DNA from 2 places in the Erwinia sp. 009765445 genome. Region 1 is predicted to be linked to the other one. Evidence: predicted binding sites of a transcription regulator. Region 1 holds the regulator's gene; the other holds the start of a gene.
The links. The regulator LexA, encoded in region 1, represses DNA repair genes until DNA is damaged. The targets are predictions, from matches to a motif close to TNCTGTATGTACATACAGNA.
Positions count from the first base shown of each region.

Region 2: mutH (DNA mismatch repair endonuclease MutH) is a predicted target of LexA. The motif match lies at 5,133-5,152, and genes of this name have one in related genera.

Region 1 is NZ_JBYUWC010000025.1:33,802-40,893, reverse strand. It holds gene AC3Y5R_RS21860 (CsbD family protein) at 1-41, opposite strand, end outside; gene dinF (MATE family efflux transporter DinF) at 283-1,605, opposite strand; gene lexA (transcriptional repressor LexA) at 1,618-2,226, opposite strand; gene AC3Y5R_RS21845 (diacylglycerol kinase) at 2,335-2,703, opposite strand; gene plsB (glycerol-3-phosphate 1-O-acyltransferase PlsB) at 2,832-5,255, shown strand; gene ubiA (4-hydroxybenzoate octaprenyltransferase) at 5,317-6,201, opposite strand; gene ubiC (chorismate lyase) at 6,204-6,728, opposite strand; gene psiE (phosphate-starvation-inducible protein PsiE) at 6,879-7,092, opposite strand, start outside.
Region 2 is NZ_JBYUWC010000004.1:218,721-225,812, reverse strand. It holds gene ddpX (D-alanyl-D-alanine dipeptidase) at 1-12, shown strand, start outside; gene thyA (thymidylate synthase) at 55-849, opposite strand; gene lgt (prolipoprotein diacylglyceryl transferase) at 846-1,727, opposite strand; gene ptsP (phosphoenolpyruvate--protein phosphotransferase) at 1,916-4,162, opposite strand; gene rppH (RNA pyrophosphohydrolase) at 4,175-4,699, opposite strand; gene mutH (DNA mismatch repair endonuclease MutH) at 5,387-6,073, shown strand; gene AC3Y5R_RS05800 (TerC family protein) at 6,184-6,897, shown strand; gene AC3Y5R_RS05795 (YgdI/YgdR family lipoprotein) at 7,061-7,092, shown strand, end outside.

The DNA of each region.
Region 1 (7,092 bases):
TTTAACTGCTTCCAGTTACCGCCGGCTTCGTCTTTATTCATCTTGTCACTCCTCGACCTTAGGTGCTAACAGTTTTAGTGGAATCGTCTCAGCAAAAGCTACAACAGCAATATAAGTCGCTACTTAACAGCTGAACTCACAGATAATAATAGTATATAATGGAGGTTTTGCCTGTCATGGCGAATTTCTGGCCCGAAAAAGGAACAGAAAAGAGATAAGAGATAGCGAAAAGTCAGGGAGATCATGAACTAACGAAGCGGCAAACTTAAGTAACTAAATATGTCAATCAGCGAACCAGCTGCTGTTCTGCCAGTGGCGTCGCCAGATAAACCAGAGGGTCACGCCACGCAACAGCAGGAACACCGTCACAGCCAGCCACAAGCCATGATTGCCCAGCAATGGCACGGTAAACAGCGTCAGCCCGTAGCCCAGTGCTGCAATCACCATGCCGTTGCGCATCTCGCTGGCACGAGTGGCACCAATGAACATCCCATCCAGCAGATAACACCACACGCCGCAGACAGGCAGAACTATCTGCCAGAACAGGTAAGCGTCCGCCTGCTGCCGCAGTTCAGGCAGTGAGGTGAGTAACTCAATAATACAGGGCCCGGAAAAGGCATAGAACAGCGAAAACAGCAGCGCAACCACCCCGGCTTGTCGGCACGCTGCGCGCCAAATCGACAGTAGCTTGCTGCCATCCCGCGCTCCGTATGCTTCACCCGAGCAGGCTTCCACCGCGTAGGCAAAGCCATCCAGCGCATAGGCAGTAAAGGTCAGGAACATCATCAGAACGGCATTCACCGCCACCACCTCAGCGCCAAGGCGTGCGCCAAAGATGGTCAACGAAACAAAGCACAACTGCAGCAGCAGCGAGCGCAGCATAATATCGCGGTTCAGACGCAGCAGCCTGGCAATGTTCCCCTGCCACGCCGTTTTCAGCATCGCCAGGGAAATGCCACGCAGCTTCATCACCCGCCAGACCATCAACAGCCCGATAATCAGCGTGACATATTCGGCAATGGCGGTGGCCGCAGCGGCACCTTCAACGCCCCACTTCAGACCGATCACCAGCCACAGGTCCAGCACGATATTCACCAGGTTGCCGACCACCAGCAGGATCACCGGGGCCCGGGCGTACTGCACGCCAAGCAGCCAGCCCAGCAACACCAGATTTGCCAGCGTGGCCGGGGCACTCAGCCAGCGAATATTCATAAACAACGCGGCCTGATGTAACACCGCAGGGTCGCCACCGACTATCGACAGCGCAAGATGGTTCAGAGGGGATTTCAGCAGGATAAAGGCCAGCCCGGCCAGCAGCGCAATCAGCAGGGGCTGCATCAGGGCCCTTGCCAGCGCGGGTTTGTCGCCTGCGCCAAAGGCCTGTGCGGTCAGCCCGGTGGTACTCATGCGCAGAAACAGCAGCAGCATAAACAGAAAGCTGGTTGCGGTGGTCCCCACCGCCACGCCGCCAAGATAGCTGGGGCTGTCGAGATGACCAATGACGGCGGTATCGACCAGCCCCAACAGCGGAACGCTGACGTTCGACAGGATCATCGGCAGCGCGAGCCGCCAGAGGTGTTTATCTGAAGAGGTCAGAAATCGCACGATAAATAGGGATTACAACCAGTTACCGTTGCGGATCACACCCACAGCCAATCCTTCAATCGACAGCGTCTGCTGACGAAGATCGACCACAATCGGCTGGAATTCGCTGTTTTCTGGCAGCAGCTGCACCACATTGCCCTGCTTCTTCAGGCGCTTCACGGTCACTTCATCATCAATACGTGCCACCACAACCTGGCCATTACGCACGTCCTGGGTTTTATGCACGGCCAGCAGGTCACCATCCATAATGCCGATATCTTTCATCGACATACCGCTGACGCGCAGCAGGAAATCCGCACTGGGTTTGAACAGGCCAGGGTCAACCTGATAGTGGCCTTCGATATGCTGCTCGGCCAGCAGCGGCTCACCGGCGGCGACGCGGCCAATCAGCGGCAGGCCTTCCACTTCTTCTATCATCAGACGGATTCCGCGTGATGCGCCGGAAACGATCTCAATCACCCCTTTACGCGCCAGTGCTTTAAGGTGTTCTTCAGCCGCATTGGGGGAACGGAAGCCAAGCTGCGTAGCGATTTCCGCCCGCGTTGGCGGCATGCCGGTCTGGTTAATATGGTCGCGTATCAGCTCATAAACCTGTTGCTGCCTTGCCGTTAATGCTTTCATCCCGCCCCCTGGTTGTTTATACAGTCGACTGTGAGTATATACAGGTATTTACGCGATGAAAACCTAAACATGGAGAAAAAACACTGAACCCGTCAGATTGAGCAAACCTTAGCCCAGATGCGCAAACAGGAGCGTTATCCAGGTAAATAGCGCCAGCAAAATAGCCAGCAGCACGGCGGCGGACCCCATATCCTTCGCCCGGCCAGATAAAGGATGAAAATCGCTGCCGATACGATCGACTACCGCTTCAATCGCGCTGTTGATGATCTCAATGATGATCACCAGCACCACAGAGCCAATCAGCAGCACGCGCGTGATCGCATCCACATCCAGCCAACAGGCCACCACAATCGCGACAATCACCGCAATCGCTTCCTGGCGGAAGGCCGCTTCGTTGTGCCAGGCGGCACGCAGGCCTTTCCATGAGTAGCCTGCGGCTTTTATGATTCGGGTCAATCCGGTGACGTTATTTGCCATAATGAGGGAACCCTTTGTGATCTTTAACGTCAATGTGTGAGTGGCGCACATTTTGCAACACCACAGATCTCGCAAGCGCTTTCTGGTATGCTTGCCGCGCTTTGCTAACAAGAGGCTTCATGTTGTCTATGTCAGGTTGGCGTAATTTATATTATAACTTATTGAATTTACCGGTTAAACTCCTGGTAAAAAGTAAAGCGATTCCTGCCGAGCCGGTCGCTGAGCTGGGGCTCGATACATCGCGCCCTATTATGTATGTGCTGCCGTACGATTCAAAGGCCGATCTTCTGGCGCTGCGAGAACAGTGTCGCAAACAGGATCTCCCCGATCCTCTCGATCCGCTGGAAATTGACGGTACCGTACTGCCACGCCATGTATTTATCCATGATGGCCCCCGCGTGTTCCCCTATTTCATGCCGAACGTGGAATCAGTAAAGCTGTTTCACGAGTATCTGGATCTGCACCGCAGTAACCCGCTGCTTGATGTGCAAATGGTGCCGGTATCGGTGATGTTTGGCCGCGCACCAGGCCGTGAAGTGCAGGGCGACGATCAGCCTCATCTGCGGGTGCTGAACGGTGTGCAGAAGTTCTTCGCCGTACTGTGGCTGGGCCGCGACAGCTTCGTGCGTTTTTCGCCGATTGTTTCGCTGCGCCGCATGGCTACTGAACACGGTACGGACAAAACCATTGCCCAGAAGCTGGCAAGAGTGGCCAGAATGCACTTTGCCCGCCAGCGTCTGGCCGCAATTGGCCCTCGTCTGCCGGTGCGTCAGGATCTGTTCAATAAGCTGCTGCAGTCCAAAGCTATCGCCAAGGCGGTAGAAGATGAGGCGCGCAGCAAGAAAATTTCCCATGAAAAAGCTCAGCAGAACGCCGTCGAGCTGATGGAAGAGATTGCCGCAGACTTCTCCTATGAAGCGATCCGCCTGACCGACCGCGTGATGGGCTGGACGTGGAGCAAGCTGTATCAGGGGATTAATGTGAATGGCGGCGAGCGCGTGCGTCAGCTGGCACAGGACGGCCATGAAATCGTCTACGTGCCCTGCCACCGCAGCCACATGGACTATCTGCTTCTCTCCTACGTGCTTTATCACCAGGGGCTGGTGCCGCCGCATATCGCCGCCGGTATCAACCTGAACTTCTGGCCAGCAGGCCCGATTTTCCGCCGTCTGGGCGCGTTCTTTATCCGTCGTACCTTTAAGGGCAACAAGCTCTATTCCACCGTGTTCCGTGAATACCTGGGTGAGTTGTTTACCCGTGGCTATTCGGTGGAATACTTTGTGGAAGGCGGCCGCTCCCGTACCGGTCGTTTGCTGGATCCGAAAACCGGCACGCTGTCAATGACCATCCAGGCTATGCTCCGTGGCGGCAACCGTCCTATCACGCTGGTGCCGATCTATATCGGTTACGAGCACGTGATGGAGGTGGGAACTTACGCCAAAGAGCTGCGCGGTGCGACTAAAGAGAAAGAAGGCTTTATGCAGATGGTCAACGGGTTGCGCAAGCTGCGTAACCTGGGCCAGGGCTACGTTAACTTTGGTGAACCGCTGCCGCTGGTTAACTACCTGAACAAGCACGTGCCGGAATGGCGTGACTCTATCGACCCTATCGAGGCACAGCGCCCGGCATGGCTGACGCCTGCGGTGAACGATATTGCTCAGCGCGTGATGGTGCGTATCAACAACGCCGGTGCAGCTAACGCCATGAACCTGTGCGTAACCGCCCTGCTGGCTTCACGTCAGCGTTCACTGACCCGTGAGCAGTTGACCGAACAGCTGGAATGTTACACGCAGCTGATGCGCAACGTGCCATATTCGCCGGACTCCACCGTGCCGGATATGACGCCAGAAGCGCTGTTGGATCATGCGCTGGGCATGAACAAGTTCGAGATTGAGCAGGATAATATCGGAGAAATCATCGTTCTGCCGCGTGAACAAGCGGTGTTGATGACCTATTACCGTAACAACATTCACCATATGCTGGTGATGCCGTCGGTGATTGCGGTAATCCTGATGCAGCATCGGGAACTGACACGTGCCGAGCTGCTGCGCCAGGTCAGCGTGATCTATCTAATGCTGAAAACCGAGCTGTTCCTGCGCTGGGATAAAGAGAACCTGCCGACCGTGCTGGACGCGCTGGTCAGCGAAATGGCCCGTCAGGGTCTGCTGACCGCTGATGAGCAGAAGTTACGCCTCAGCCCTGCCCGTTTCCATACTCTGCAACTGCTGGCTGCTGGCGTGCGTGAGACGCTGCAGCGTTATGCGATCACCTTCTCAATCCTCAGTGCTAATCCGTCGATTAACCGCGGTACGCTGGAGAAAGAGAGCCGGACGATGGCTCAGCGTCTGTCAGTGTTGCACGGTATCAATGCGCCGGAGTTCTTCGACAAGGCGGTATTCTCCACGCTGGTGCTGACGCTGCGCGACGAAGGCTATATCAGCGATACCGGCGATGCGCTGGTTGAGCAGACCCACAAGGTCTACCAGATGCTGGCAGATTTGATTACTCAGGAAGTCAGGATGACCATTGAAAGTGCGGTAGCGCACGAGTAAATCGGGGTTCTGAAATGAAAAGGCCGGTGATTGCTCACCGGCCTTTTTTTCTGCCTGCCGATCAGAGCCAGCTGTTCAGTGGCGCGCAGCTGAGCGCAATACCGACAAACAGGACCAGGCCGACATAGTTATTGTTCAGGAAGGCCTGGAAACACGCATCACGCTCACGGGTGGTAATCAGCCGCTGCTGATGCACAAACAGCGTGGCGGCCAGCAGGAGTGACCAGTAAAACGCGCCGCCCAACTGCATCATCCAGCCAATCAACGCCATCAGCACCAGCGTGGCGAACTGCAGCAGGCCAACGATCAGCTTATCAAAGCGACCGAACAGGATCGCCGTCGACTTCACTCCAATCCGCAGATCATCATCGCGATCCACCATCGCATACAGCGTATCGTAGGCCACCGTCCAGCAGATATTTGCAAGGAACAGCAGCCAGCAAGCCAGCGGCACGGTTTCACTCACCGCGGCCCAGCCCATCGGGATCGCCCAGCCAAAGGCCGCGCCCAGCACCACCTGGGGCAGATGGGTGTAGCGCTTCATAAACGGATAAACCCATGCCAGCGCCAGCCCGCCGAACGAAAGCCAGATGGTCATCGCATTCATGGTCAGCACCAGACAGAAAGAGACCAGCACCAGCCCGGCAAACAGCACCTTAGCTTCTTTTGTGGTCACCGCGCCGCTGGGCAGTGGACGGGACTGGGTACGCTTCACGTGGCCGTCGATTTTGCGGTCGGCGAAGTCATTCACCACGCATCCTGCGGCACGCATAAAGAACACGCCGATGATAAAGACTGCCAGCACGTTCAGCGGTGGAATGCGTATTCCGGCCAGCCACAGAGCCCACAGGGTCGGCCACAGCAGCAGCAGCGATCCAATCGGCTTGTCGATACGCATCAGGCGGCTGTATGCCTGGAATTTACTCATTGGCAAACTTCTTTCCACAGCTAACACCCTTCGGCCTGCACCGACCAGTAGAGCGGTGCGGGCGGTAAAAACAGTTCGGTCAGTAATAATGGTTTGCCGGAGAGACGCAGACGCGAGCGACGTCCCCACAATCCGTCCACCAGCCCTGGTTCGATAAAATCGCGCGTCAGGGTTGAAGAGGCAAACAGGTAACGGCCCAGCGGGCGCGTGCCCAGCTGCTGCAGCATTTGCTCCGGACCGTTCAGCGTCGACTCCGGCACAACGGTGCGGCCAGCCAGCCAGGGAACCCCGTCGCCGCACAGCAGGATTTCCCGCAGCCAGTAACGCGACTCCTGCGGTAATAAGGACGCTTCAGTCCCCACCTGTTCCACGTTGATAAATCCTTCCTGCAACACCTCAACCGTGACCCGACCACAATGGCGCTCAAAGCGCCGGGTCATGGAATCTTCTTCCATCAGCCAGTCAAGCTGCGGGGCCGTCAGTAAAGATGAGGAAGTGGGTAGCCATTCGAGGGCGCGCAGCTGTGTCAGCGCGTGATCGGTCATTGGCCTCTCCGGGCAAAAAATTTTGGAGGGATAGTGTAACGCAGACCCTGCCTGAGAACACAGAATATTAATACCCAGCCTGTGCTGGGAGCATTGGCCGTCAATAGCGCGAGACGCTTTACAGGCGGCCGGGCCTCCAGGATTTGCAGCTTATTCCCTTTTCAGTCGGTTGCTGTTCGCCAGCCACAGGGTGAACACCAGGATCAGGATCGCGATCGAGTAGGCCAGCGTATCAAACGGATTTTTATGGTCGACGATAATCAGACGGATAATCGCCGTGATACCGATATAGACAAAATAGCGCAGCGGGAAGTGATATCCCGACTGGAAGTATTTGACAATTAAGGCAATAAACTCGAAATAG
Region 2 (7,092 bases), on a different contig from region 1:
CCGCCCGCCTGACCTGTATTGCTATCAGGAGCGGCGAGTCGCTCCTGATCGAACTCAAATCGCCACTGGCGCTTTAATCGCCGGGTGCGGATCGTATCCTTCGATCTCAAAATCTTCGAAGCGATAGTCAAACAGGGAAGCAGGTTTGCGCTTGATCACCAGCTTTGGCAGCGGGCGCGGCTCACGAGTCAGCTGCAACCGGGTCTGCTCCAGGTGGTTGCTGTACAGGTGCGTATCACCACCGGTCCAGACAAAGTCCCCCACTTCCAGATCGCACTGCTGCGCCACCATATGCACCAGCAGCGCATAGCTGGCGATATTAAACGGCAGGCCGAGGAAGATATCGCACGAACGCTGATAGAGCTGGCAGGAGAGCTTGCCGTCCGCCACGTAGAACTGGAAGAACGCATGGCAAGGGGCCAGCGCCATCTCATCCAGCTCGCCGACGTTCCAGGCGGAAACGATAATACGGCGTGAGTCCGGGTCGCTTTTCAATTGCTGCAGAACTTTGGTTAACTGGTCAATCTCGCGACCACCGGTGGCACCCCAGCTGCGCCACTGTTTACCGTAAACCGGTCCCAGGTCGCCATTCTCATCAGCCCACTCATCCCAGATGGTGACCTTGTTTTCCTGCAGATAAGCGGTATTGGTATCGCCATTGAGGAACCACAACAGTTCATGGATGATCGAACGCAAATGACATTTTTTGGTGGTGACCAGCGGAAAACCTTCCTGCAGGTTGAAACGCATCTGATGACCAAAAATCGACAGCGTGCCGGTACCGGTGCGATCGTTTTTCGGCGTGCCCTCAGCGAGCACTTTCTGCATTAAATCCAGATACTGTTTCATTTTTCCTCACGAAGTTGCTGAGCGCCGCGACGGCGATAGGCCCAGATCATCATCACAATACCGGCGAAAATCATCGGTGTGGAGAGGATCTGCCCCATGCTGATACTGTTGTCAAACAGGCCAAGCTGAGCGTCCGGCTGGCGGAAGAATTCCACAATAAAGCGGAACGCGCCGTAGCCGATCAGGAACAAGCCGGAGACGGCACCCATCGGGCGGTTTTTACGGATAAAGAGATTCAGGATGATAAACAGCACCACGCCTTCCAGCAGCAGCTCATAGACCTGCGAAGGGTGGCGCGGCAGCACGCCGTAGATAGACAGCAACGTCTGCCATTCAGGATGCGTTGCCGCCAGCGCGACGTCTTCGCTGCGGGAGCCGGGGAACAGCATTGCCCAGGGCAGATCCGGTGCCACGCGGCCCCACAGCTCGCCGTTGATAAAGTTACCCAGACGGCCGGCACCCAGACCAAATGGGATCAGCGGTGCGATAAAATCAGAAACCTGGAAGAAGTTACGTTTGGTGCGGCGGGCGAACCACAGCATCACGCAGATAACCCCAATCAGACCGCCGTGGAACGACATGCCGCCATCCCAGACTTTGAACAGATATAGCGGGTTATCGAGGAACAGCGGCAGGTTATAAAACAGCACATAACCAATACGGCCGCCAAGGAAGACCCCGAGAAAGCCTGCATACAGCAGGTTTTCCACTTCTTCTTTTTTCCAGCCGCTGCCAGGCTTGTTGGCACGGCGCACCGCCAGCCACATGGCGAAAATAAAGCCTACCAGATACATCAAGCCGTACCAGTGCAGGGAGATCGGTCCGACGGAGAAAATCACCGGATCAAATTGGGGGAAAGCCAGATAGCCGTTAGTCATCTTTCACCATTTATAGAGTCTGTCCTGACCGGCAGGCGACGGAATTTATTAACCAGTGCGCGCACGACGCTGCATTAAGGCGCGCATCATAGCACAGCGCGAATTGCAGCGGCCCGGCGGAACTGTAAACTTTATTAAGCTACGGAGATCCCGGGTCAGATTATGTCGGGATTGCGCCGGGGGAAACTTTAGCGTCCACCCCGGATCAGGCCACCCAGCCCGCGACGTTCCATAAAGGCAGCCACCTGATGGCGGACCTCGGTCGCCAGCTGCGCCCGCAGACCAGATTCAGCCAGCTTGCGTGCCTCTTGATAGTCGAGATGGTGCAGCAGGTACTTGACCCGCGCCACGTTACGACCGTTCATGCTCAGATGGTGGTAGCCCAGACCGATCAGTAGCGCAACGCAGGCCGGGTCCCCGGCCATTTCGCCACACAGGCAGAGTTCTATTCCGGCCAGCTTCGCCTCTTCCGCAATGGTTTTCAGCGCTCTGAGCATTGCCGGGTGCAGGCTGTCGTACAGGTTAGCCACACGGGTATTGTTGCGGTCAACCGCCAGCAAATACTGCGTCAGATCGTTAGTGCCTACCGAGATAAAATCGACCCGATTGGCCAGATGACCGATCATAAAGATCATCGACGGCACTTCAATCATCACCCCGATACGCGGTTTCGGGATCGTATAGCCCAGCATTTCCTCCACTTCCAGCGCGGCGCGGTCGATCAGCCGGATCGCTTCATCGATTTCGTCAATGCTGGTGATCATCGGCAGCAGAATACTGAGGTTGTCGCTGGCAACGTTAGCGCGCAGCATCGCCCTCACCTGCACCAGGAAGATCTCCGGCTGATCGAGCGTCAGGCGGATGCCTCGCCAGCCAAGACACGGGTTCTCTTCACTGATTGGCATATACGGCAGCTGCTTGTCGGCCCCGATATCCAGCGTGCGCAGGGTGACCGGTTTTTCCAGGAACAGTTGCAACATGCCCTGGTACTGTGCTACCTGCTCTTCTTCAGAAGGGAAGCCGTTTTGCAGCATAAACGGGATTTCGGTGCGGTAGAGGCCCACGCCATCCACCCAGCTCCCCAGCGCTTTTTCGTGTTCGGCACTCAGGCCTGCATTGAGCATAACCTTGACGGGTTCGCCGCTTTTCAACGCGGCCGGGCACTCGACCACGTCCTCAGCCAGCTTGCTCAGTTCGTTTTCTTCGCTGATCAGCCGCTGATATTCCAGCACCAGCACCGGCTCAGGATCGACCAGCAGCTCACCGCGATAACCATCGACAATCAGCAGCCTGCCGTTCAGCAGTTCGGGCTGAATATCCGCGCCCATCACCGTCGGGATCCCCATCGCCCGAACCATGATCGCCGCGTGGGAGTTAGATGCGCCATCCCTGACCACCACACCCGCCAGACGATCGTGCGGCAACTCGGCAAGGGTTGTAGCCGTCAGCTCATCGGCCACCAGCACAAACCGCTCGGGCCAGGTATTGGTGCCCTGCATGGTGTCATCAAGGTGGAACAGCAGACGCTGGCCAAGCACGCGCAAATCGCCAGAACGCTCACGCAGGTAACTGTCCTGCAGGCTGGCAAACTGGGCGGCAAATTTTTCGATCACCTTTTTAACCGCCCACTCGGCTACCGATCCTTTGTCGATCTCGGCATAGAGATCTTTTTTCAGGCGGTTATCGCTCAGCAGGTGGGAATAAAGATCGAAGATTGCCGCGCTCTCTTTGTTGACGCTGGCAGTGAAACGCTTGCTGTAGCGGCGGAACTCGCCAGAGGCTTCATCCATAGCCAGAGAGAGCCTCTCCCGCTCACGCGCCGTATCCAGCGTTGAAGCTGCGAAAACGTTGTCCAGCGAAGGCTGGGTGGTGTCGACCCACCCTGCGGCAACAGCAACGCCCGGAGCAGCCGCCAGCGCGCGAACGCGGGTCTGCCGGTACTGGCCAAACAGGGCATTAAGCTGTGACTGGGATAGGATTGTCGCCATCTGGGTGGCGAGCGTGACAAGAAACGACTCTTCGCTTTCGTCAAACTGGCGGTGTTCACGCTGCTGCACTACCAGCACGCCAAGCAGCTGGCGACGGCTGATGATCGGCACGCCCAGGAACGAACGGAAGCGCTCTTCTTTGACCGAAGGAACGTATTTAAAACTGGGGTGACTCTGCGCATCTGCCAGGTTGATTGGCTCAGCCAGCCGTCCCACCAGCCCGACGATCCCTTCGTCGAAGGCCAGCGCGACGGTACGGCCACGCGGCTTTTTCAGTCCGCGGGTCGCCATCAGGTAATAGCAGCGGCGATCGTGGTCGGCGAGATAAACCGAACAGACTTCGGTTTCCATCGCCAGGCAGATCTCGTTGACCAGGATATCGAGCGCCTCGGTCAGCCTGGGTGCCCCGGCCACTTTTTCAACTATTTCGCGCAGCTGTGTGAGCATAATCTACGTGGCTTAACCTCTCTTCCGTCGGTAGAGCGCATTTCGTTGTACGGCATTCTCCTGCAGCGGCATTACCACGCCGGCAAACTCCTTCATCACCCGACGATAAACGTCGCGCTTGAAGGACACCACCTGGCGTACCGGATACCAGAAGCTGACCCAGCGCCAGCCGTCAAATTCCGGCGTACTGCTGGTTTGCATGTTGATATCCGCGTCATTGCACAATAATTGCAGAAGAAACCACTTCTGTTTCTGGCCGATACAGACCGGCTTTGTGTCCCAACGCACCAAACGTTTTGGCAACTTGTAGCGTAACCAGTTGCGGGTAGAGGCAAGAATACGCACATCCTTGCGGTGCAAACCGACTTCCTCGAAAAGTTCTCGATACATCGCCTGTTCCGCTGTCTCCCCGGGATTAATTCCCCCCTGAGGAAACTGCCAAGAGTGCTGGCCATATCTTCTGGCCCACAACACTTGTCCCTGCCTGTTACAAATTACGATACCAACATTCGGGCGGTAGCCATCATCATCGATCACTGGACTACCTCAAACTAAAACTCGGATGTTCTGATTGTTTCATACTCCTTAGAGGTGGTAAACCACTGGTTTTCGCCGTCAGCACCCGGCAGATGCGGGATAACTCACAGAGTTGAGCAAAGTTATAAACAGAAATCGCCGTTTCAGGGCGATCTTATTCACCTTTTCTGTGGATAGCTTTGTGCAGAACTCTGTTAACCCATGGGGAAAACTTTCTGAACACTGGCAGAACCTGATCTGAGCCTGGCGGTTAACCCTCTGTGGAAACTAGGATTTATCCGGATACCCCCTCCTTACCAACCCTTTTCATCCCTCTGTCACACTCATACCATTCCGCACTGGTGAAAGATCGAACACCGGGGTTTTTATCCACAGGCTATGCCATTAAGATGTACAAAAAAGCGTTTAAAATGGATAAAACCCCCTACGTCAAGGCTGTAAATCGAAACAGTATTATCATAAAAGCCGAGTTATCCCATTTTTCTGTGGATAACAGGGTGTAAGATCCTGTTCATTGCCAGTGACAACTCTGGCATAACCTTAAGCTGGCCTGGGAAAAACTCCCGATCCAGGAATAAAAAAACATGATTTATCATGCTATTATTTCACTTTTACACAATCTCCTGTGCCAGAGCAGGGAAAGCAAAAAAGAGTGGTGTTTTTTTGAACGGCAACAGAGAGTTATTCATGACCCAACCCTTTATCCCGATCCTTCCGCCGGAAAATGAAGCGCAGCTGCTGGAGCGTGCGCGACTACTGTCTGGCTACACGCTGGGCGAACTGGCGCTGCGAGCGAATATTGCCATCCCCCGCGACCTGCGTCGGGATAAAGGTTGGGTGGGAATGTTGCTTGAACGTTATTTGGGTGCCAGCGCGGGCAGCAAGCCGGAGCAGGATTTCGCCGAGATCGGCGTGGAGCTGAAAACCATTCCTGTAGATTCACTGGGCCGACCGCTGGAGACCACATTTGTCTGCGTGGCTCCCCTCACTGGCAATACGGGCGTAGTGTGGCAGACCAGCCACGTTCGCCATAAGCTGGCTCGTGTACTCTGGGTTCCGGTTGAAGGCGATCGTGCCATTCCGCTGGCTGACCGTCGGATCGGGGCTCCACTGCTGTGGAGCCCCGATCAACAGGAAGAGGCGCAGCTCAGACAGGACTGGGAAGAGCTGATGGATATGATTGTGCTGGGCCAGGTAGAACGGATTACTGCCCGTCATGGTGAAGTACTGCAGATCCGCCCGAAAGCGGCCAACAGTAAGGCGCTGACCGAGGGTATCGGGGAAAACGGTCAGCCGATCATGACGTTGCCTCGCGGGTTCTATCTAAAGAAAACTTTTACTGCTCCCCTGCTGGTTCGCCATTTTCTGCTGTAACCCTCAGAACCAGATAAATGCCCGCTATTTACCAGGATCATGGCTATAGCTTCTGCTGGGCGGGTTGAGTATCCTCTTCGTTTACTTCTCGTTTAGGATGTGATGCTTATATGTTTGAATGGATTGCCGATCCGAATGCCTGGCTGGCGCTGGGTACGCTGACGATTCTGGAAATCGTCCTCGGTATTGATAACATTATTTTCCTGTCTCTGGTGGTGGTGAAGTTGCCAAAACAGCAGCAGAATGCCGCACGCCGTCTGGGCCTGGCCGGTGCGATGATGATGCGTCTGGGTTTGCTGGCCTCGATTGCCTGGGTGATCCGCCTCACCCATCCCCTGTTCACACTGATGGATCACAGCTTCTCCGCCCGGGATCTTATCCTGCTTTTTGGTGGCCTGTTCCTGCTGTGGAAATCAAGCCAGGAGATCCACGAAACGATCGAAGGGAGCGAAGAAGAGCATACGACCAACGTTAACTCCTTTGCCGGTGCCATCGTGCAGATTATGCTGCTGGATATTATTTTTAGCCTTGATTCAGTGATAACCGCAGTGGGCCTTTCTGACCATCTGATTATTATGATGGCTGCAGTGGTGATTGCGGTAATGGTGATGATGTTTGCCGCCCGCAGCATTGGCGAATTTGTTGAACGCCATCCTTCGGTAAAAATGCTGGCGCTGGCCTTCCTTATTCTGGTTGGTTTTACCCTGATTCTGGAAAGCTTCAATATTCACGTTCCGAAAGGCTATATCTATTTCGCCATGTTCTTCTCAATGGCTGTTGAGTGCCTGAATTTACTCAGAAATAAAAAGAATCATACCGGATAAATACTGGCCGGGGTCCCGGCCAGCCTGTCATCCTGTAATATCACTTTACGAAAAAAGTCAATGACACTCCGTGCTTGCTGCACATTTTCGGAGTGTTACGATAGCCTCATTGTGCTATAGAGCGTAATAATGTTAGACAGATGACAGGCTAAGGGAGCTAAGTATGAAGTGGATGTTTGGCGCGGTTGCGCTGGT